Regions from separate parts of the Streptomyces thermoalcalitolerans genome, predicted to be linked through region 2. Evidence: riboswitches for the same ligand, from Rfam matches in the RefSeq annotation. Region 2 holds a riboswitch; each other region holds the start of a gene.
The links. A riboswitch is a leader RNA that binds a small molecule or an ion and turns the genes downstream of it on or off. The one in region 2 is predicted to bind cyclic di-AMP.

Region 1 (4,204 bases), on a different contig from region 2:
CACCGTGTTCACCGGCATCGGCTTCGGCATCGCCGCGCTGTCCGGGGAGCGCCGGCGGGTGCGGCGCGTCCTGCTGCCCCTGGCCGGGCTGCTGCTCGCCATGGGCATGCACGCGCTGTGGAACGGCTCGGCGTCCTTCGGCGCCTACGGCTTCCTCGCGGTCTACGCCGCCTTCATGGTGCCCGCGTTCGGACTGCTGACCTGGCTGGTCGTCTGGGCCCGGCAGCGGAAGCTGAGAACCGTGCGCGAGGAGCTGCCCGTGTATGTCGCCGCCGGCTGGCTCACCCCGGCCGAACCGCACGCCCTGGGCTCCATGCGGGCCCGCCGGCTGGCCCGGAACCACGCCCGGCGCCACTTCGGCAGGCCCGCGGCGCGGACGGTCACCGAGTACGAGAGGTACGCCACCGCGCTGGCGTTCCTGCGGCACCGGGGCCGCCGGGGGCGGGCCGGTGCCGACTTCGCCCTCCGGGAGCGGGAGCTGCTGCACGAGCTGTGGCGCAGGCGGGAGACAGCGCAGCCCGCCCTGAACCAGGCGGCCAGGATGACGATGCCGGTGGCCGCGCGGCCCTGGCCGGTGCACGGGATGCACGGGGTGTACGGGGTGCCGGTGCGGCCGCCCGTGTGGCCCTCCGGGTACGGGCCGTACGGCCCGGTGGCACCTCCTCCCTGGTACAACCCGTACCGGACACAGCCGTAGAACCGCGGAAGGACGCGGACGATCCGGGGCAGGTCGCGCCGAGGTCCGTACCGGTCCGTACCGGCGCGCTGATCCCGTCCCCGGCCGGAAGGAAGCCGTCCGCCGGTGCTCACCCCGCACACGCCGCCGCCCCCGCTCGGTGGTGCGCCGAGCGGGGGCGGCGGTGTCGGTCAGGGGATCGTCCGCCGAGCGGACGGATCAGGGGTTGAGGCCCTTGCTGCGCAGCCACGCGATCGGGTCGATCCCGTCCGCCTGGCCGTTCGGGTGGACCTCGAGGTGCAGGTGCGGCCCGGTGACGTTGCCGGTGGCGCCCACACGGCCGATGACATCGCCCGTGTTGACCTTCTGCCCGACGCTGACGTTGATCGACGACTGGTGGCAGAACCACAGCTCGGTGCCGTCGTCGAGGGTGAGGATCGTGCGGTAGCCGTAGGAACCGGCCCAGCCCGCCTCGGTGATGGTGCCGCTGTGGACCGCCTTGATCAGGGTGCCGGTGGGCGCGGCGAAGTCGGCGCCGGTGTGGTAGCCGGAGGACCACATGGAGCCGGCCTGACCGAAGGACGAGGTGATCGTGTACGAGGAGGTCGGCAGCGTGTACTGCTTGGCCAGCTCGGCCAGCCGCGCCTCCTCGGCCTTCCGCGCGGCCTCCTCCTCCGCCTTCTTCTTCTCGGCGGCGGCCTTGGCCGCGGCCTCCTTGCGCGCCTTCTCCTCGGCCTCCTGGGCCTTCTTCGCGGCAGCGGCCTCGGCCTGCGCGAGGGCCCTGGCCTCGACCTGGGCCTGCTGCTGCTCGGCCTGCTCCATGATGCGGTTGCGCAGCACCTCACCGGCGTCGACGGTGCCCTGCGCGGTGTCGGCGGTGCTCACGCCGACGCTGCTGAGTGCGGTCGGCGAGCCCGCGGGAGCCTCGGGGGTCTCCTCGAACAGCGAGCCCACGGAGGGCAGGTCGGGCACCGAGATGGACACCGGCGGCTTGTTGGTGTTGGCGCTGGCCATGCCGCCCGCGCCGACGGCGGCGATGACGCCGACACCGAGCACCGTGGAGCTGCGGGCGAGTCCGCCGCCGCGCTGCTTGGCGACGCGGTGCCGGCCGCGCGTCGGGCGGATGGACTCCGCGGTGGGGTTCCACTCCTCCCACGGTCCCTCGTCGGCACGCCGGCTGCCGTAGCCGAAGGTCTCGATGCCGTGCCGGTCCGACACGAACGGGGCTTCTGGGGCCAGCCGGTTGGACGCCACGAAGGCGCACTCCTTTCCTTCCATCGCCTGCCGGGTTAGCTGACGGGTTCGGAGGGGAAGGTCTCCTACGCGCGTCAACCGACCGTGCTTCCACGGTGGTTGGGCTCGATTCACCCCAAGTTGTTGGTTCCCCGGCTCCCTTGCGGGACTCGGCGCGCACGGAGCCGTCTCTTGTGACGGCTGGGACGACCGCGCTCTGCGTTATCGGACGTTAATAGAACCGAGGCCTCGATTCCAAGCCGTTCGGCTTGATCGTTCAGCCTTCTTGGCCAGAACTTATGGCCCATGAATATGGAAAATGGGGCAAGTTGACCGCATGGACCGGCCGTATGTCAGGAAAACCACGCGCCACTGTGTCCTACTGCACACCCGGGAAACGTTCGGGGCCGGAACCCCTCGAGGGAGTTCCGGCCCTGAACCTTCAGTAGCGGGGACAGGATTTGAACCTGCGACCTCTGGGTTATGAGCCCAGCGAGCTACCGAGCTGCTCCACCCCGCGTCGGTGCACCTCCAGTGTACGACATGCGCGGGACAGTGTGCGCACGTATTCCCCCCGGGCCCTCCTCAGCCCTCCTCAACTCCCTCTCGGCCCAGCAGATGCCGGTTCGGCCCCTTGGCCGCCTCCTCGAACTCCGGCACCACGACGACCTTCACGCCTCCGGCCGTCAGCACCCCGGCCCCGTCGGCGTCCTCGACGAACGTGTCCGGTTCCCGCCAGGCCGTGACCACCCGCCGTACCCCCGCGTCCAGAATCAGCCGGGCGCACGGACGCGGCCGGGAGGAGCGGCGGGCGCATGGCTCCAGACTGCTGTACACCGTGGCGCCGGCCAGCCGCGGATCCGCCGGATCGACCTTGGCCAGCGCCGCCTCCTCCGCGTGCGCGGCCGGGTCGCCGGCCTCCCGTGAGTGTCCGCGGGCGAGTTCGGTCCCGTCGGCGGCGACCACCACCGCGCCCACGCTGAACGCGGTCCGCGACGGCGGGCACTGCGCGGCCAGCTCGCACGCGAGCCGCAGCCAGTGCCGGTCCGCCGGTACGACACGGTCCGCCGTGCCGGGCGCGGTCGGCTCGTAGCGCATGAGGACGACGTCCTCGATGGCCCGTGTCTCCACCAGCCGCAGCCGCCCGCCCTGGTAGGCCCCGGGCCCGAACAGCCGCGGCGCCCTGGGATCGCCCACGAACAGCGGGGCGAGCACGAGCTGCATCTCGTCGGCGAGCTCCTGCTGGAGCAGCTGCGTGTGGACGGTCCCGCCGCCCTCCACCATGAGCCGGCGCACCCCGCGCACATCGTGCAGGTGCTCGAGCAGCGCGCCCCAGTCGAGCGCGGTGCCCAGGGACACCACGTCGGCGGCGATGCCCGCCTTCCGTGCCCGCCGCGCTCCCTCGTCGGTCGTGCAGAGCACCTTCTCGCCGCCCGTGTGCCAGAAGCGCGCCCGCGGGTCGAGCTCCCCGGACGCGCTGACCGCGACCTTCAGCGGGTACTCCGCCCGCCCGGCGGCCACCCGGGCCGCCCGCCGCTGCGGCGAGTTCACCAGCAGCCGCGGGTTGTCGGCCCGGATCGTCCCGGCGCCGACGAGAATCGCGTCCACGGACGCCCGTACCTCGTCGACCCGGTCGAAGTCGGCGGGGCTGGACAGCAGCAGCCGCTCGGGGCCGGTGTCGTCCAGATACCCGTCGAGGGAGACGGCGGCGGACAGCAGGACGTACGGGTGGGGCATGGACGCACTCTCTCTGGGCGGACGGTCTCGGGGCCGGCTGGCCCGCTCCCAGTCTGCGCCAGCCCCGAACGCCTCCGGGAAGCTCCCGGACGACGTACGGCCGTACGCGGCGCCGACGCCGGGGCGGACGGCACCGGGGCGTACGTCCTCACGCACCCCCGCGTCCCGGGCCCGACGCTACGGGTCCGGCGAGCGCCGCCGCACAACACCATCTGCGCCGGCACCGGCGCCGGCCGCCCGGCGCGCTCCGCGCCCGGCGCGACCGGTCCATGGCATCGCACCCCGGGAGCGGGTGCGCGGCGCGAGTGCCCGGGAGCGGGGGTGCGGACGGAACCAGGCAGCGAGGGTCACCGGTATCAGGAGGTAGCCGAATCGGGTGGCGGGGGTGCGCCACGGCCCTCCCCCGCCGGCGGGCAAGGGAGGGAGCCGTTTACGTGCAGGGCGCCGGGGCCGGGGTGGGTCAGCCGTCGCGCAGGCCGGCCTTGGCGTGCAGGCGCCGCAGCGGTGCCGGCGCCCACCAGTTCGCCCGCCCGCACAGCTTCATGACCGCCGGCACCA
Region 2 (4,204 bases):
CACCGCATCGAGTGAGAACACCCCTCGAACGGAGGCCTCCATTCATGCGACTCATGCGACAAGCCGCCCGACGAGGGAGGACCTGAGGGGCTCAGGCGGGCCGCACCGCACTGTGGATGGCCTGCGGGCCGGCGAAGAAGATCGACTCCTCGCGTATCGACGCGCCCGGGCTCGGGGCATGGACCATCTTGCTGTCGCCGGCGTAAAGACCGACGTGGTTGACCTCCTTGTAGAAGAAGATCAGGTCTCCGGGCCGGAGGTCGGCGAGTTCGATCGGCGTGCCGAAGCCGGCCTGCTCGGTGGCTGTGCGGGGGAGTTCCACCCCTGCGGTCCGCCAGGCGGCCTGGATGAGGCTCGAGCAGTCGTACGAGTCCGGCCCGGTCGCCCCCCATACGCACGGCTTGCCGATCTGCGCACGGGCGAACTCGAGCGCCTTGGCGCCCTTCCGCTCGTAGGAGGCCGAGGCCGATGCCTCGGCGGCGCCGGGAGAGCCGGACGCGGTGTCCCCGGCCGCTCCCTGGCCGGCGGCCTGACTGGCGTCGAAGAGCGAGTTCCCGTCCAGGGGCGGGGTGGTGTCGAACATCCCGGTGGAGCGCTGCTGCCACTGTGCCGCTCCCTGCTGAGCGGCTTGCTGGGACAGCAGTTCGCGGGCCTGGGTGAGCTTGGTCTGCCACTGGCCCTTGGACGCCCTCTGCACCGGCTGCCGACGGCCGGCCACCGAGGCGCGCGGTGTGCCGGGGGCCTGCGGCTGCGCCCCGGCCGCAGGCGGGGGCGTCATCGCGGACCCGGCAGCGGGAGCGGGCTGCGCAGGACCGGCGGCCGGCGGTTCGATCGGCCCGGTGGGCAGGACGCCCGTGGAACCGGTGGACTGCGGCTGCATGGACCGGCTGGTGAGGGCCTGCATGGAGCCGGTGGTCTGGGGGTCCATGGTGCCGGTGGGCAGGACGCCCATGGAGCCGGTGGGTTGGGGTTCGGTGGATCGAGGGGGCAGTGCCTCGACGATCCCTGTGGTGGGTTCCATGCCGCTGGTGGGCAGGGGGTTCGTGGAACCGGTGGACGGGGGTTGCATGGACCGGCTGGTGAGGGCTTGCATGGAGCCGGTGGTCTGGGGGTCCATGGTGCCGGTGGTGAGGGCTTGCATGGAGCCGGTGGTCTGGGGGTCCATGGTGCCGGTGGGCAGGACGCCCATGGTGCCGGTGGTGGAGGTGTCCGTGGCACCGGTGGACGGAGGCTGCATGGACCGGCTGGTGAGGGCCTGCATGGAGCCAGTGGACTGAGGATCCATGGTGCCGGTGGTGGGGGCGTCCGCCGCTCCGGTGGAGGGAGGCTGCATGGACCGGCTGGTGAGGGCCTGCACGGAACCAGTGGACTGAGGATCCATGGTGCCGGTGGTGGGGGCTTGCATGGAGCCGGTGGTCTGGGGGTCCATGGTGCCGGTGGGCAGGACGCCCATGGAGCCGGTGGTGGAGGTGTCCGTGGCACCGGTGGACGGAGGCTGCATGGACCGGCTGGTGAGGGCCTGCACGGAACCAGTGGACTGAGGATCCATGGTGCCGGTGGTGGGGGCGTCCGCCGCTCCGGTGGAGGGAGGCTGCATGGGCCGGCTGGTCAGCTCCCCGAGGGGGGCGGCCGGTGGGGTGGCAGGTGCCGCCATGGGCAACTCCCCTGCCGGCGCGGCCGATGCGGTGGCAGGGAGCGCGGGTGCCGGCCCGGCCTGCGCCGGACCTGCGGTCAGCTCCAGCCGGGACGACCCGCCCTCCAGGCCCCGTCCCTTCAGGGCGTCCGCCGCACGCTTGCCGGGCGTTCCGGTACGGGAGTCGGCGCGGCTCGGCATACGGTCGGGCGGCAGGGCCGCCGGAACGATCGGGCCGAACTGGGCGCGCGCCACGTCGAACCACCGCTTGGTCAACTGCTCGAGGGCCGGGTCGGATTCCGGGGAACCGCCCCGCGACCCCGAACCACCCCGCGCACGCTGCTTCTGGCTCATCACGCGGGTGGCATTGAGGTTCCCCGTGGCCCTCTCCGCCTGGTCGTAGAGGCTGTTGAGCCGCTGCTGCACCTCGGCGGGACTGGGTTTGTCGTCGCTCGGTCGTTCCGGCGCCAAGGAAGACGCACTCCTTACCATAGGCCGCCCGCCGAGTCAGCTGCCGGGTTCGGGCGGATGTTCTGGGAAGGCGTGCCCCGCGGCTCCTGTCCGAAGGGACGGGGAAGCCGATTCACCCCGATGCCGATCGGGTCCCCGGCTCCGGATGCCGTGGGGCGTACCGGACTCGGCGGAGGTCGCACGATCCGACGGGACTCGCCGGAGGCAATCGTGCGGCCTGGACGTCAACTTAGCGAACGTGTGTGCCTCATGTGAAGATTGAAGTGCGATATGTCCGATACGTAAATGTGATCTTTCTTGGATAGGGCCATGTGCGGTCGTTACGTCTCCACCCGCAGCCCCGAGGACCTGGTCCGGCACTTCGGGGTCACCGAGTGGAGTCCGGAGGAGGCACTGGAGCCCAGCTGGAACATCGCCCCGACCAACCGGGTGTGGGCCGTACTGGAACGCGCCCCGCGGGAGAGCCGCGAGGAGGCCGCCTCCGTGCGCAGGGAGCTGCGGCCGCTGCGCTGGGGTCTGGTCCCGCCCTGGGCGAAGGACGTGCGGATCGGCGCCCGGCTGATCAACGCGCGGGCCGAGACCGTGCACGAGAAGCCCGCCTTCCGCCGCGCCTTCGCCCGGCGCCGCTGCCTGCTGCCCGCCGACGGCTTCTACGAATGGCAGCAGGTCCCGTCCGGGACAACCGGCAAAACCCGCAAGCAGCCCTACTACATCAGCCCCGAGGACGGCCGGCTGATGGCGCTCGCCGGACTGTACGAATACTGGCGGGACCCGGAGGTGGAGCGGGACGACGACCCCGCCGCCTGGCTGACGACCTGCACCATCATCACCACCGAGGCCACCGATGCCGCCGGCCGCATCCACCCCCGCATGCCGCTCGCCCTCGATCCCGAGCACTACGACGCCTGGCTCGACCCCCGTCACCAGGACCCCGACGAGCTGCGGGAACTGCTGAGCCCTCCGGCGGGCGGGCACCTCGGAGCCCGGCCCGTCTCCCCGGCCGTCAACAATGTGCGCAACAAGGGCCCCGCCCTGCTGGAGGAGCCCCCGCCGTGACCGGCCGGCCCACCGGTCGGCCACCGGTGCCGGCCCGCCTCGCGCGACGCCGTACGCCGGACGGGCATCCGTTCCCCCCGATGCCCCGACGACCGCCCGACCGGACGAACCGCACCCGCGTCCCCGCCCCCTCGGCCCTTACCGTGCTCTGGACGCGACCGTCACAGGCGGCGTGAGGACGGTCCGGAGGTGACGGCCGGTCAACAACGGGAGGCACGGTGGCGGATGCGGGCGGTCCGGTGCCCGAGCGGGGCCGCAGGCGCCGGGCGGGCGGCACCGTGCTGGGCAGCCGCCCGGCGTACTCCGTACGCCTCCCGCCGCGCGCCCGGCCCGCTCCCGCCGCCACGAAGGCGGAGCGCACGGTCCCCTGGCTGCGCATCGCCGCCGCCTACGCCTGGCGGATCATCCTCGTCGGCATCGTCGTCTACGGCGCCTTCACCGTCCTCGGCCGCTTCCAGCTCATCGCCGTGGCCGTCTTCCTGGCCCTGGTCGTCACCGCGGTCCTGCGCCCTGCGGCCGACCTGCTGCACCGCTTTCTGCCACGGCCGCTCAGCGTCGCCGTGGCCCTGGTCGGCAGCCTGCTCGTCCTGCTCGCTCTTCTCGCCCTCGTGGGCAACACGGTGGCGGGGCAGTGGGCGAAGCTGGCGGGCGAGTTCGGCGGCGGCGTCCACCGGATCGAGCAATGGCTCGAGCGCCCGCCGTTCCGGATCAGCCCGGGCACACTCACCGACCTGTGGAAACAGGCCCTGTCCTATCTGTCAACCCACCGTGCCGGCCTGCTCGACACGCTCCTGAGCGGGCTCGGCCGGCTCGTGGAACTGGTCACGGCGGGTGCCCTCGCCCTCTTCCTGTCCGTCTTCTTCATCCACTCCGGGGAGGAACTCTGGCGATGGGCCGGCGACGAGCTGCTGCCCCGCGGGGCCCGGCCGGTGTGGGACCGCGCGGGGCGGGCGGCCTGGTGGGCCTTCTCCGGATACACCCGCGGCATCATCGTCGTGGCCGCCGTCAACGCCGTCCTCGTCGGTGTCGCTCTGCTGGTGCTGC
Region 3 (4,204 bases), on a different contig from region 2:
TGATGCGCGGCTATCTCGCCGACCTCATCCACCGCAAGCGCCAGGCGCTGCCTCCCGAACCCGCCCCCGGCGAGGACCTCATCTCCGGTCTCATCCGCGCCTCCGACCACGGGGAGCACCTCACCGAGAAGGAGGCCGCCGCCATGGCCTTCATCCTTCTCTTCGCCGGCTTCGAGACCACCGTCAACCTCATCGGCAACGGCACCTACGCCCTGCTCACCCACCCCGAGCAGCGCGACCGGCTGCAGGCCTCCCTCGCCCGGCAGGAGACGGACCTGCTGGAGACGGCGGTGGAGGAACTCCTGCGTTACGACGGCCCCGTGGAGATGGCCACCTGGCGCTTCGCCACCCGGCCGCTCACCATCGGCGGGCAGGAGATCGCCCCCGGCGACCCGGTCCTCGTCGTCCTCGCCGCCGCCGACCGGGACCCGGAGCGCTTCACCGACCCCGATGTCCTCGACCTCGGCCGACGTGACAATCAACACCTCGGGTACGGGCACGGCATCCACTACTGCCTCGGCGCCCCGCTCGCCCGCCTGGAGGGCCGGACCGCCCTCGCCACCCTGTTCAACCGCCTCCCGGATCTTCAACTCGACGCGGAACCAAGCGATGTGCGCTGGCGCGGCGGGCTCATCATGCGAGGGCTGCGGACCTTGCCCGTGCGGTTCACTCCGCGCCCCCACGTCCGGACAGAGGCGGACAAGAGGCCGTGATCACGGTCTCCCCGGCCGCGTGACCGCGCTCATGGCGCACGCAAAGATGACGTGTGCTCAACTATGTGATCTGCATGTGATCTGCGCGGCATTGACTTGTGACAAGTGATCGACACCCGCTACCTTCACCCATCAACGTCGCGGTCACTCGGCCGGGTGAGCCGCCTCGGGATCGCTGCTGTCGGTTGAAAGGGCTCCGTATGCTCTCCGGGAATGGTCGTCATCGTCGCCCCCGTCAGGCTCCGGCTTTTCTCGTCGCCGCCGGAGTGACCGGGTCCGCCATCGCCATCCCGCTGATGGGTGCCTCCGGCGCCAGCGCGGCGGACGGTACCACGTGGGACAAGGTGGCGGAGTGCGAGAGCGGCGGCTCCTGGAGCGCCAACAGCGGCAACGGCTACTACGGCGGGCTGCAGTTCACGCAGGAGGACTGGGAGAAGTACGGCGGCCTCGACTACGCCCCGAGCGCCGACCAGGCCAGCCGGTCCCAGCAGATAGCCGTGGCCGAGAAGATACTCGCCGACCGGGGCCCCGAGGCCTGGCCGAACTGCGGGCCGGCCTCCGGGCTCGTCAAGGAGTCCGCCGCGGCGAACGTCGACACCGGTGTGGGGAACGGTACGTCCGGATCCTCCGCCTCGCCCGAAACGCCCGCCCCCGCCCTGTCGGGCGGTCTCGGCCTGTCCAACCCCGCGCAGGGGGCGAGTGATTCGCCCGAGTCGTCCAGCTCGCCTGATTCGTCCACTCCGTCTGCTTCGCCCTCCACTACGCCCGAGCCGGCGAACTCGCCGAGCGCGACTCCGGCACAGCCGTCCTCCTCGGCCTCCCCGTCCGGCACGGAGAAGGAGCCGGCCGGGCCCGAGGCCTCGCCCGAGGAGAAGGTGGTCATTCCCGCACTTCCCAGCTTCCTTCCTCCCATTGCTCCCGAATTGGGCTACGCGGGCGGCCCCGTGTACGTCGAGGGCGATTCGGCACTGGTCGACACCGGCACGCTCGACGCCGGCGGCTCCGCCTCGGGCGGCGGCAACGATGTGCGCACCAACTCGGCCGCCCCCTCCACTGCCGGCCACTACGGCTCCTCCCCCGAGTCCAACGCCGACTACTACGGCCTCCAGGGCGGCTGGGGCGTGCCGTACGGCGCGAGCCGGTAGACGGCCGGCGCCGGCCTGCCCGGCCTCACCGTCGGTCAGATCCCGGACATCCCTGTCGAAACCTCCTGAAAGGGGCAGGAGTTCATGCCCGCACTTTCGTCGAATGTCTTTTTCGGTGAAAGTGTGGGATGAGTCTCACAAGCCCCGATCGTCTTTGAATTCGGCAGAACGCGTGTCTACGGTCATGACCGCTCGCCACCGCGAGCCCCGGCTGCCGCGAACGCCGAATCCTGCCGCCGGCAGCCCGGGAACGGTCGTCGCGTCAAGCGCCGCGGGCAGGAGCGGGGGACCCAAGGTAAGTGCCGCTGCGGACTGTTGACGGAGCGGCTTGGGGTGAAGCCGTGCCCTGCGCAAGCCGTGCCTTGTGCGGGAAGCACGGCCGGGCAACCCAACCGGCCCGAACCCGACAGCTCACCTCGCAGGCGTCGGTGAGGGGATCCCGTCATGCTGTTCTCCGGCAAGGGCAGACACCGTCGCCCGTCCAGGCCCACCCGTGCCGTCAGGCTCGCCGGCGTCACCGGCGCCGCCGTCGCCGCGCCGCTGCTGGCCTCCGGCAACGCCTCCGCCGCCACCGCCTCCGAGTGGGAGGCGGTCGCCCGGTGCGAGTCCGGCGGCAACTGGTCCATCAACACCGGCAACGGCTACTACGGCGGCCTGCAGTTCGCCGCCTCCACCTGGGCCGCGTTCGGCGGCACCGCCTACGCCCCGCGCGCCGACCTGGCCACCAAGGAGCAGCAGATGGCCGTCGCCGAGAAGGTCCTCGCGGTCCAGGGCAAGGGCGCCTGGCCGGTCTGCGGCAAGGTGCTCTCCCGCACCCCCTACAACGGCGGCGCCTCTTCCGGTGCCGGCTCCCAGGGCAGCGGCTCCGGCGGCTCCGCGAAGAGCGGCACCACCAAGCGCTCGGCCGAGCAGCGGGCCGACCGCTCGGCGGCGCGTCCGGCCCCGCACAAGCAGGCTCCTCACAAGCAGGCTCCTCACAAGCAGGCCCCGCGGAAGAAGGCCGTCACCGCCCCGGCCGGCAAGAAGGTCGAGAAGGGCGACGGCGAGTACGAGGTGGTCCCCGGCGACACCCTCAGCGCCATCGCCGAGCGGTACGGCGTCAGGGGCGGCTGGCCGAAGCTGTTCGAGCTGAACAAGGACATCATCGACGACCCCGACCTCATCTACCCGGGCCAGCTGCTGCACCTGAGGTGACCGGCCCGCACCTGAGGTGACCGGCCCCGTCCCCGCGGACTCCCGCCCCGGTGAGCGTCGTCCCCCGTGCACACCGGGGCGGGGCTCGTTTCCGTCCCCCTGTGTGTCCCCCTGTTTGTTCCGAAGGGAAACAAAGGGTACCGTCAGCCTGCCCCCGCCTGTCCAAGGGACGGTCGGTCGGCCGGTCGGCGGCCCCGGACGGATAGGCTCTAGGCGCAAAGACCCACACGCCCCGCACTTCAAGCGTCATATCCACGAAGGAGATGCTCGTGCCGTCCATCGACGTCGTCGTAGCCCGGGAAATCCTGGACTCCCGAGGCAACCCCACGGTCGAGGTCGAGGTCGGCCTCGACGACGGCAGCACGGGTCGTGCCGCCGTTCCGTCCGGCGCCTCCACCGGCGCCTTCGAGGCCATCGAGCTGCGCGACGGCGACCCCAACCGCTACCAGGGCAAGGGTGTCGAGAAGGCCGTTCTCGCCGTGATCGAGCAGATCGGCCCGGAGCTCGTCGGCTACGACGCCACCGAGCAGCGCCTGATCGACCAGGCCATGTTCGACCTGGACGCCACCGACAACAAGGGCTCGCTGGGCGCCAACGCCATCCTCGGAGTCTCCCTTGCCGTCGCGCACGCCGCCGCCGAGGCGTCCGACCTGCCGCTCTTCCGCTACCTGGGCGGCCCCAACGCGCACCTGCTGCCGGTGCCGATGATGAACATCCTGAACGGCGGCTCGCACGCCGACTCCAACGTGGACATCCAGGAGTTCATGATCGCCCCGATCGGCGCGGAGTCCTTCTCCGAGGCCCTGCGCTGGGGCGCCGAGGTCTACCACACCCTGAAGAAGGTCCTGAAGAGCAAGGGCCTGTCCACCGGCCTCGGCGACGAGGGCGGCTTCGCCCCGAACCTCGGCTCCAACCGCGAGGCCCTCGACCTCATCCTCGAGGCGATCAAGGAGGCCGGCTACACCCCCGGTGAGCAGATCGCCCTCGCCCTCGACGTCGCCGCCTCCGAGTTCCACAAGGACGGCTCCTACGTCTTCGAGGGCAAGGAGCGCTCGGTGGCCGACATGATCTCCTACTACGAGGAGCTGGTCGCCGCCTACCCGCTGGTCTCCATCGAGGACCCGCTGTTCGAGGACGACTGGGAGGGCTGGA
Region 4 (4,204 bases), on a different contig from region 2:
CGGGTCGTGGCGGATCGCCGTCGCCCAGCTCCCCCACGCGCGCGTGCAGATCACCGGGGGCGCCGGACACGACGACTCGGGGCTGCTGATGCTCCGGCCCGGGGAGTCGTACACCACCCCCGTCTTCGCCGGGCTGTGGAGCGACGGCGGCCACGGCGGCGCGAGCCGCGCCTGGCACGCCTACCAGCGGACGTACGTCGTCCCGGACGCGGACCGGGACCGGCCGGTGCTCTACAACTCCTGGGAGGCCACGGGGTTCGACATCAGCGAGGAACGGCAGCGGGAGCTGGCGCGGCGGGCGGCGGAGATCGGTGTGGAGCTGTTCGTGGTCGACGACGGCTGGTTCGGCGCCCGCACCGGCGACCGCGCCGGACTCGGCGACTGGTGGCCCAACCCCGACCGGTTCCCCGGCGGTCTGAAGCCGCTCGCCGACCATGTGCACGGCCTCGGGATGCAGTTCGGCATCTGGGTCGAACCGGAGATGGTCAGCCCCGACAGCGACCTGTACCGCGCGCACCCCGACTGGGTGCAGTACCAACCGGGACGCAGGCGGACGGAGTTCCGCCATCAGCTGGTGCTCAACCTCGCGCGCGAGGATGTCCAGGAGTACCTGTGGGAACAGCTCCACGGACTGCTCTCGGGCACCCCGATCGACTATGTGAAGTGGGACTTCAACCGCTGCTTCACCGACGCGGGCTGGCCCGGGGACCCGTACCCGCAGCGCCTGTGGGTCGACCATGTGCGCGCGCTGTACGCCCTGCTGGACCGGTTGCGGGCCGCGCACCCGGGGGTGGCCTTCGAGTCCTGCTCGGGCGGCGGCGGCCGGGTCGATCTCGGCATCCTGTCCCGTACGGACCAGGTGTGGACCTCCGACAACACCGATCCGCTCGACCGGCTCGCCATCCAGCACGGCTTCAGTCATCTCCACCCCGCACGGGTCATGGCCGCCTGGGTCACCGACAGCCCGAACGTCCTGTCGGGACGCGTCAGCGGGCTGCGCTTCCGGTTCGTGAGCGCCATGGCCGGGGTGCTCGGGGTGGGCGGCGACCTCAGCCGGTGGACGGAGGAGGAACTGGCCGAGGCGCGGGACTGGATCGCCCTCTACAAGGAGATCCGGCCCGTGGTCCAGCGCGGCGACCTGTACCGGCTGCGGCCCCCGCACGGCGGGCTGAGCGCGGTGCAGTACGTCCTCGGGGACGAGACCGTCGTCCTCGCCTGGCTCCAGGCACAGCACTACGGCGAGCCTCCGCCCCCGCTGCGGCTGCGCGGCCTCGACCCGGCGGCGTCGTACGTCTGCCGGGAGACCGGGGAGGTGCACCGGGGGGCCGTGCTGCTGCACCACGGGATGCGCACCGGGCTACGGGGCGATGTCGATGCGACAGTCATCCGTCTCTGTCGCGTCTAACCCTTCTGTCTGAATTGCGCATTTACGGTGAACTTGCCCCTAAATAAGGCCTGCTGAAGCCGCTCGCGTGACACGTTTCACAGTGGTGACGGTGCGTTTCTTGCCGTGTCCACGTAATCCCGTTGTGCATCCAGCGGTTTGAGGGGCGGACAGAAGATCGAATTCACGCGGTGTGATGGCCGGTCCCCGTGATGGATCATGCGAAAGGCGAGGAAAAGGGGATCATCTGCTTGTCCCTGTGCGTGCCGGTCGCCTACGGTCCACACCGATCCGGACGGACGCCGAGTCCTGCCGCCGTCCGGGGACCCGCACACCCACCCGTGCACGGCAGGAGCGGGGGACCCACGATTCACCGCCTGGTCCGGTTCTCCGGAACAGGCTCGGGGTGAAGCCGCGTTGTGCGGCCGGGCAGCTCCAGCCCGAACCCGACAGCTCACCTCGCAGGCGCCGGAGAGGAATGCCCCATGCCCGCGAAGGGTAAGCACCGTCGTCCGAAGACCCGTCGTCTCACGCGCTCCCTCCTCGCCGCCGGAACCGGTGGCGCCGCCTTCGCCCTCCCGCTCGTCTCGGCGACGGGCGCGCACGCGGCCCCCGCGCACTCCGCGGCGGAAAAGGCCGTGCAGGCCGTGCCGGCGGCCAAGCCGGTGACCGGGAAGAACACCGCCGCCGAGAGCACGGGCGTACGGATCTACACCGTCCGGACCGGCGACTGCCTCTCCACGATCGCCGACGAGCACGGCATCCGCGGCGGCTGGCAGAAGCTCTACGCGGACAACCGCCAGGCCGTCGGTGACAACCCGTCGCTGATCCACCCGGGCCTGAAGCTCGTCCTCGACGGCAGGGCCGCGTCGGCCGGCACCGCCAAGGCGCCCACGTCCTCGGCGTCCGGCGGCTCCTCCACGCCGTCCTCCAAGCCGTCCGCCGCGCCCTCCTTCAAGCTCACCTCCAAGTCCGCCTCCGAGCTGTCCTCGGCCCCGAAGGCGCAGCAGGCCCCCCAGACCGCGGAGAGGGTCTCCACCGGCTTCACCTTCCCGGTGGCCGGCAAGGGAGTCGGCACCGGCTACCGCGTGGCCGGCGGCAGGTGGTCCAGCGGCTACCACACCGGTGTCGACTTCGCCGTCCCGACCGGCACCCCGGTCCGGGCCGTCGGTGCCGGCACGGTCGTCTCCGCGGGCTGGGGCGGCGCCTACGGCAACCAGGTCGTCATCAGGCTGAACGACGGCCACTACGCCCAGTACGCCCACCTGTCGTCGATCTCCGTCTCGGCCGGCCAGAGCGTGAGCACGGGGCAGCGGGTCGGCCTGTCCGGCGCCACCGGCAATGTGACCGGCCCGCACCTGCACTTCGAGATCCGTACCACGCCGAACTACGGCTCGGACATCGACCCGGTCGCCTACCTCCGCGCGCGCGGCGCCACCCTGGGCTGACGGCCGCCGCCCTCCCCTTGGCCGAGGCCGGCCGTCACCTTTGACGGCCGGCCCGTTCCAGGGGTGACCGACGGACGTGCCGTGGCTAATCTCACCGTCCGTCAACCTCTGCCTACGGTCGCGTAGGTCACATTCGAAGGTGAATCATGGGCTGATATGGCAGACGATTCGAAGAGCGACAACAGACCAGTGATCGGGTCGTACGTGGCAGTGGGGGACAGCTTCACCGAAGGCGTCGGCGACCCCGGCCCCGACGGTGCGTTCGTCGGCTGGGCCGACCGGTTTGCCGTACTGCTCGCCGATCGGCGGCCTGAGGGCGACTTCCAGTACACCAACCTCGCCGTACGGGGAAAGCTGCTCGACCAGATCGTGGAGGAGCAGGTCCCGAAGGCCATCGAACTCGCCCCCGACCTGGTCTCGTTCTGCGCGGGCGGCAACGACCTCATCCGTCCCGGCGGCGACCCGGACGACGTGGCCGAGCGCTTCGAGAAGGCCGTCGCCCGGCTCACCGCCGCCGCGGGCACCGTGATGGTGACCACCGGCTTCGACACCCGGGGCGTGCCCCTGCTCAAGCACCTGCGCGGCAAGATCGCCACCTACAACGGGCATGTGCGGGCCATCGCCGACCGCTACGGCTGCCCGGTGCTCGACCTGTGGTCGCTGAAGAGCGTCCAGGACCGCCGTGCCTGGGACGACGACCGCCTGCACCTCTCACCCGAGGGACACACGCGCGTGGCACTGCGCGCCGGCCAGGTCCTCGGCATCGACGTCCCGGCCGACCCCGAACAGCCCTGGCCTCCGATGCCGCCGCGCGGCACGCTGGAGATCCGCCGCGACGACGTGCACTGGGCGCGCGAGTACCTGGTGCCGTGGATCGGCCGCCGGCTGCGCGGCGAGTCCTCGGGCGACCATGTGAAGCCCAAGGGCACCCTGTCGCCGGAGGAGATCAAAATGCGGATCGCGGCGGTGGCCTGACGGCCGCCGCGTCCGGCGTCTCCCGCGCCCGGCCCGGTTCCCGGACGAGCACCTCGCCCGCCCGGCGCCGGGCCGAGCGCGGGAGAACATGCCGCACCCCTTTCACGCACTCCCTGTCCCTGTCACGGCGGTCTCGCCCCACGACGACCTCGCCACGGCCGCCGCTTCACCAGGGTGGGACGAGACCCGGCCTCACGCGTCACTCCCGCACGGCAACCCCGTTCGCATTCGCGCCCGGTACGGCTCCCGGCACCTCGCACGCATCCTTGAAGCCCTGACTGGTCAGGCCGAGGGAGGAGTTGATGCGCGAGCGCAGATTCTCCAGTGCCACCATCGCCGTCAGCTCCACCAGGGCCGGCTCGCCCAGCCGGTCGCGCAGCCGGGCGACCAAGGCGTC

Region 1: another riboswitch for cyclic di-AMP. It lies ahead of ABD224_RS21225 (M23 family metallopeptidase); the one in region 2 lies ahead of ABD224_RS23710 (NlpC/P60 family protein).
Region 3: another riboswitch for cyclic di-AMP. It lies ahead of ABD224_RS07040 (transglycosylase family protein); the one in region 2 lies ahead of ABD224_RS23710 (NlpC/P60 family protein).
Region 4: another riboswitch for cyclic di-AMP. It lies ahead of ABD224_RS20990 (M23 family metallopeptidase); the one in region 2 lies ahead of ABD224_RS23710 (NlpC/P60 family protein).

What each region holds. Positions count from the first base shown of each region.
Region 1 covers NZ_BAAAHG010000040.1:38,736-42,939, reverse strand. Annotated here, with positions in the region: gene ABD224_RS21230 (PrsW family intramembrane metalloprotease) at 1-697, shown strand, start outside; gene ABD224_RS21225 (M23 family metallopeptidase) at 896-1,930, opposite strand; cyclic di-AMP (ydaO/yuaA leader) riboswitch at 1,940-2,095, opposite strand; tRNA gene ABD224_RS21220 (tRNA-Met) at 2,356-2,429, opposite strand; gene ABD224_RS21215 (dihydrofolate reductase family protein) at 2,495-3,646, opposite strand; gene ABD224_RS21210 (MMPL family transporter) at 4,107-4,204, opposite strand, start outside.
Region 2 covers NZ_BAAAHG010000051.1:34,984-39,187, forward strand. Annotated here, with positions in the region: gene ABD224_RS23710 (NlpC/P60 family protein) at 92-2,104, opposite strand; cyclic di-AMP (ydaO/yuaA leader) riboswitch at 2,114-2,286, opposite strand; gene ABD224_RS23715 (SOS response-associated peptidase) at 2,414-3,160, shown strand; gene ABD224_RS23720 (AI-2E family transporter) at 3,379-4,204, shown strand, end outside.
Region 3 covers NZ_BAAAHG010000007.1:113,042-117,245, reverse strand. Annotated here, with positions in the region: gene ABD224_RS07050 (cytochrome P450 family protein) at 1-713, shown strand, start outside; gene ABD224_RS07045 (transglycosylase family protein) at 980-1,858, shown strand; cyclic di-AMP (ydaO/yuaA leader) riboswitch at 2,116-2,298, shown strand; gene ABD224_RS07040 (transglycosylase family protein) at 2,303-3,052, shown strand; gene eno (phosphopyruvate hydratase) at 3,322-4,204, shown strand, end outside.
Region 4 covers NZ_BAAAHG010000039.1:55,789-59,992, reverse strand. Annotated here, with positions in the region: gene ABD224_RS20995 (alpha-galactosidase) at 1-1,405, shown strand, start outside; cyclic di-AMP (ydaO/yuaA leader) riboswitch at 1,711-1,865, shown strand; gene ABD224_RS20990 (M23 family metallopeptidase) at 1,870-2,832, shown strand; gene ABD224_RS20985 (SGNH/GDSL hydrolase family protein) at 3,022-3,807, shown strand; gene ABD224_RS20980 (carboxymuconolactone decarboxylase family protein) at 4,007-4,204, opposite strand, start outside.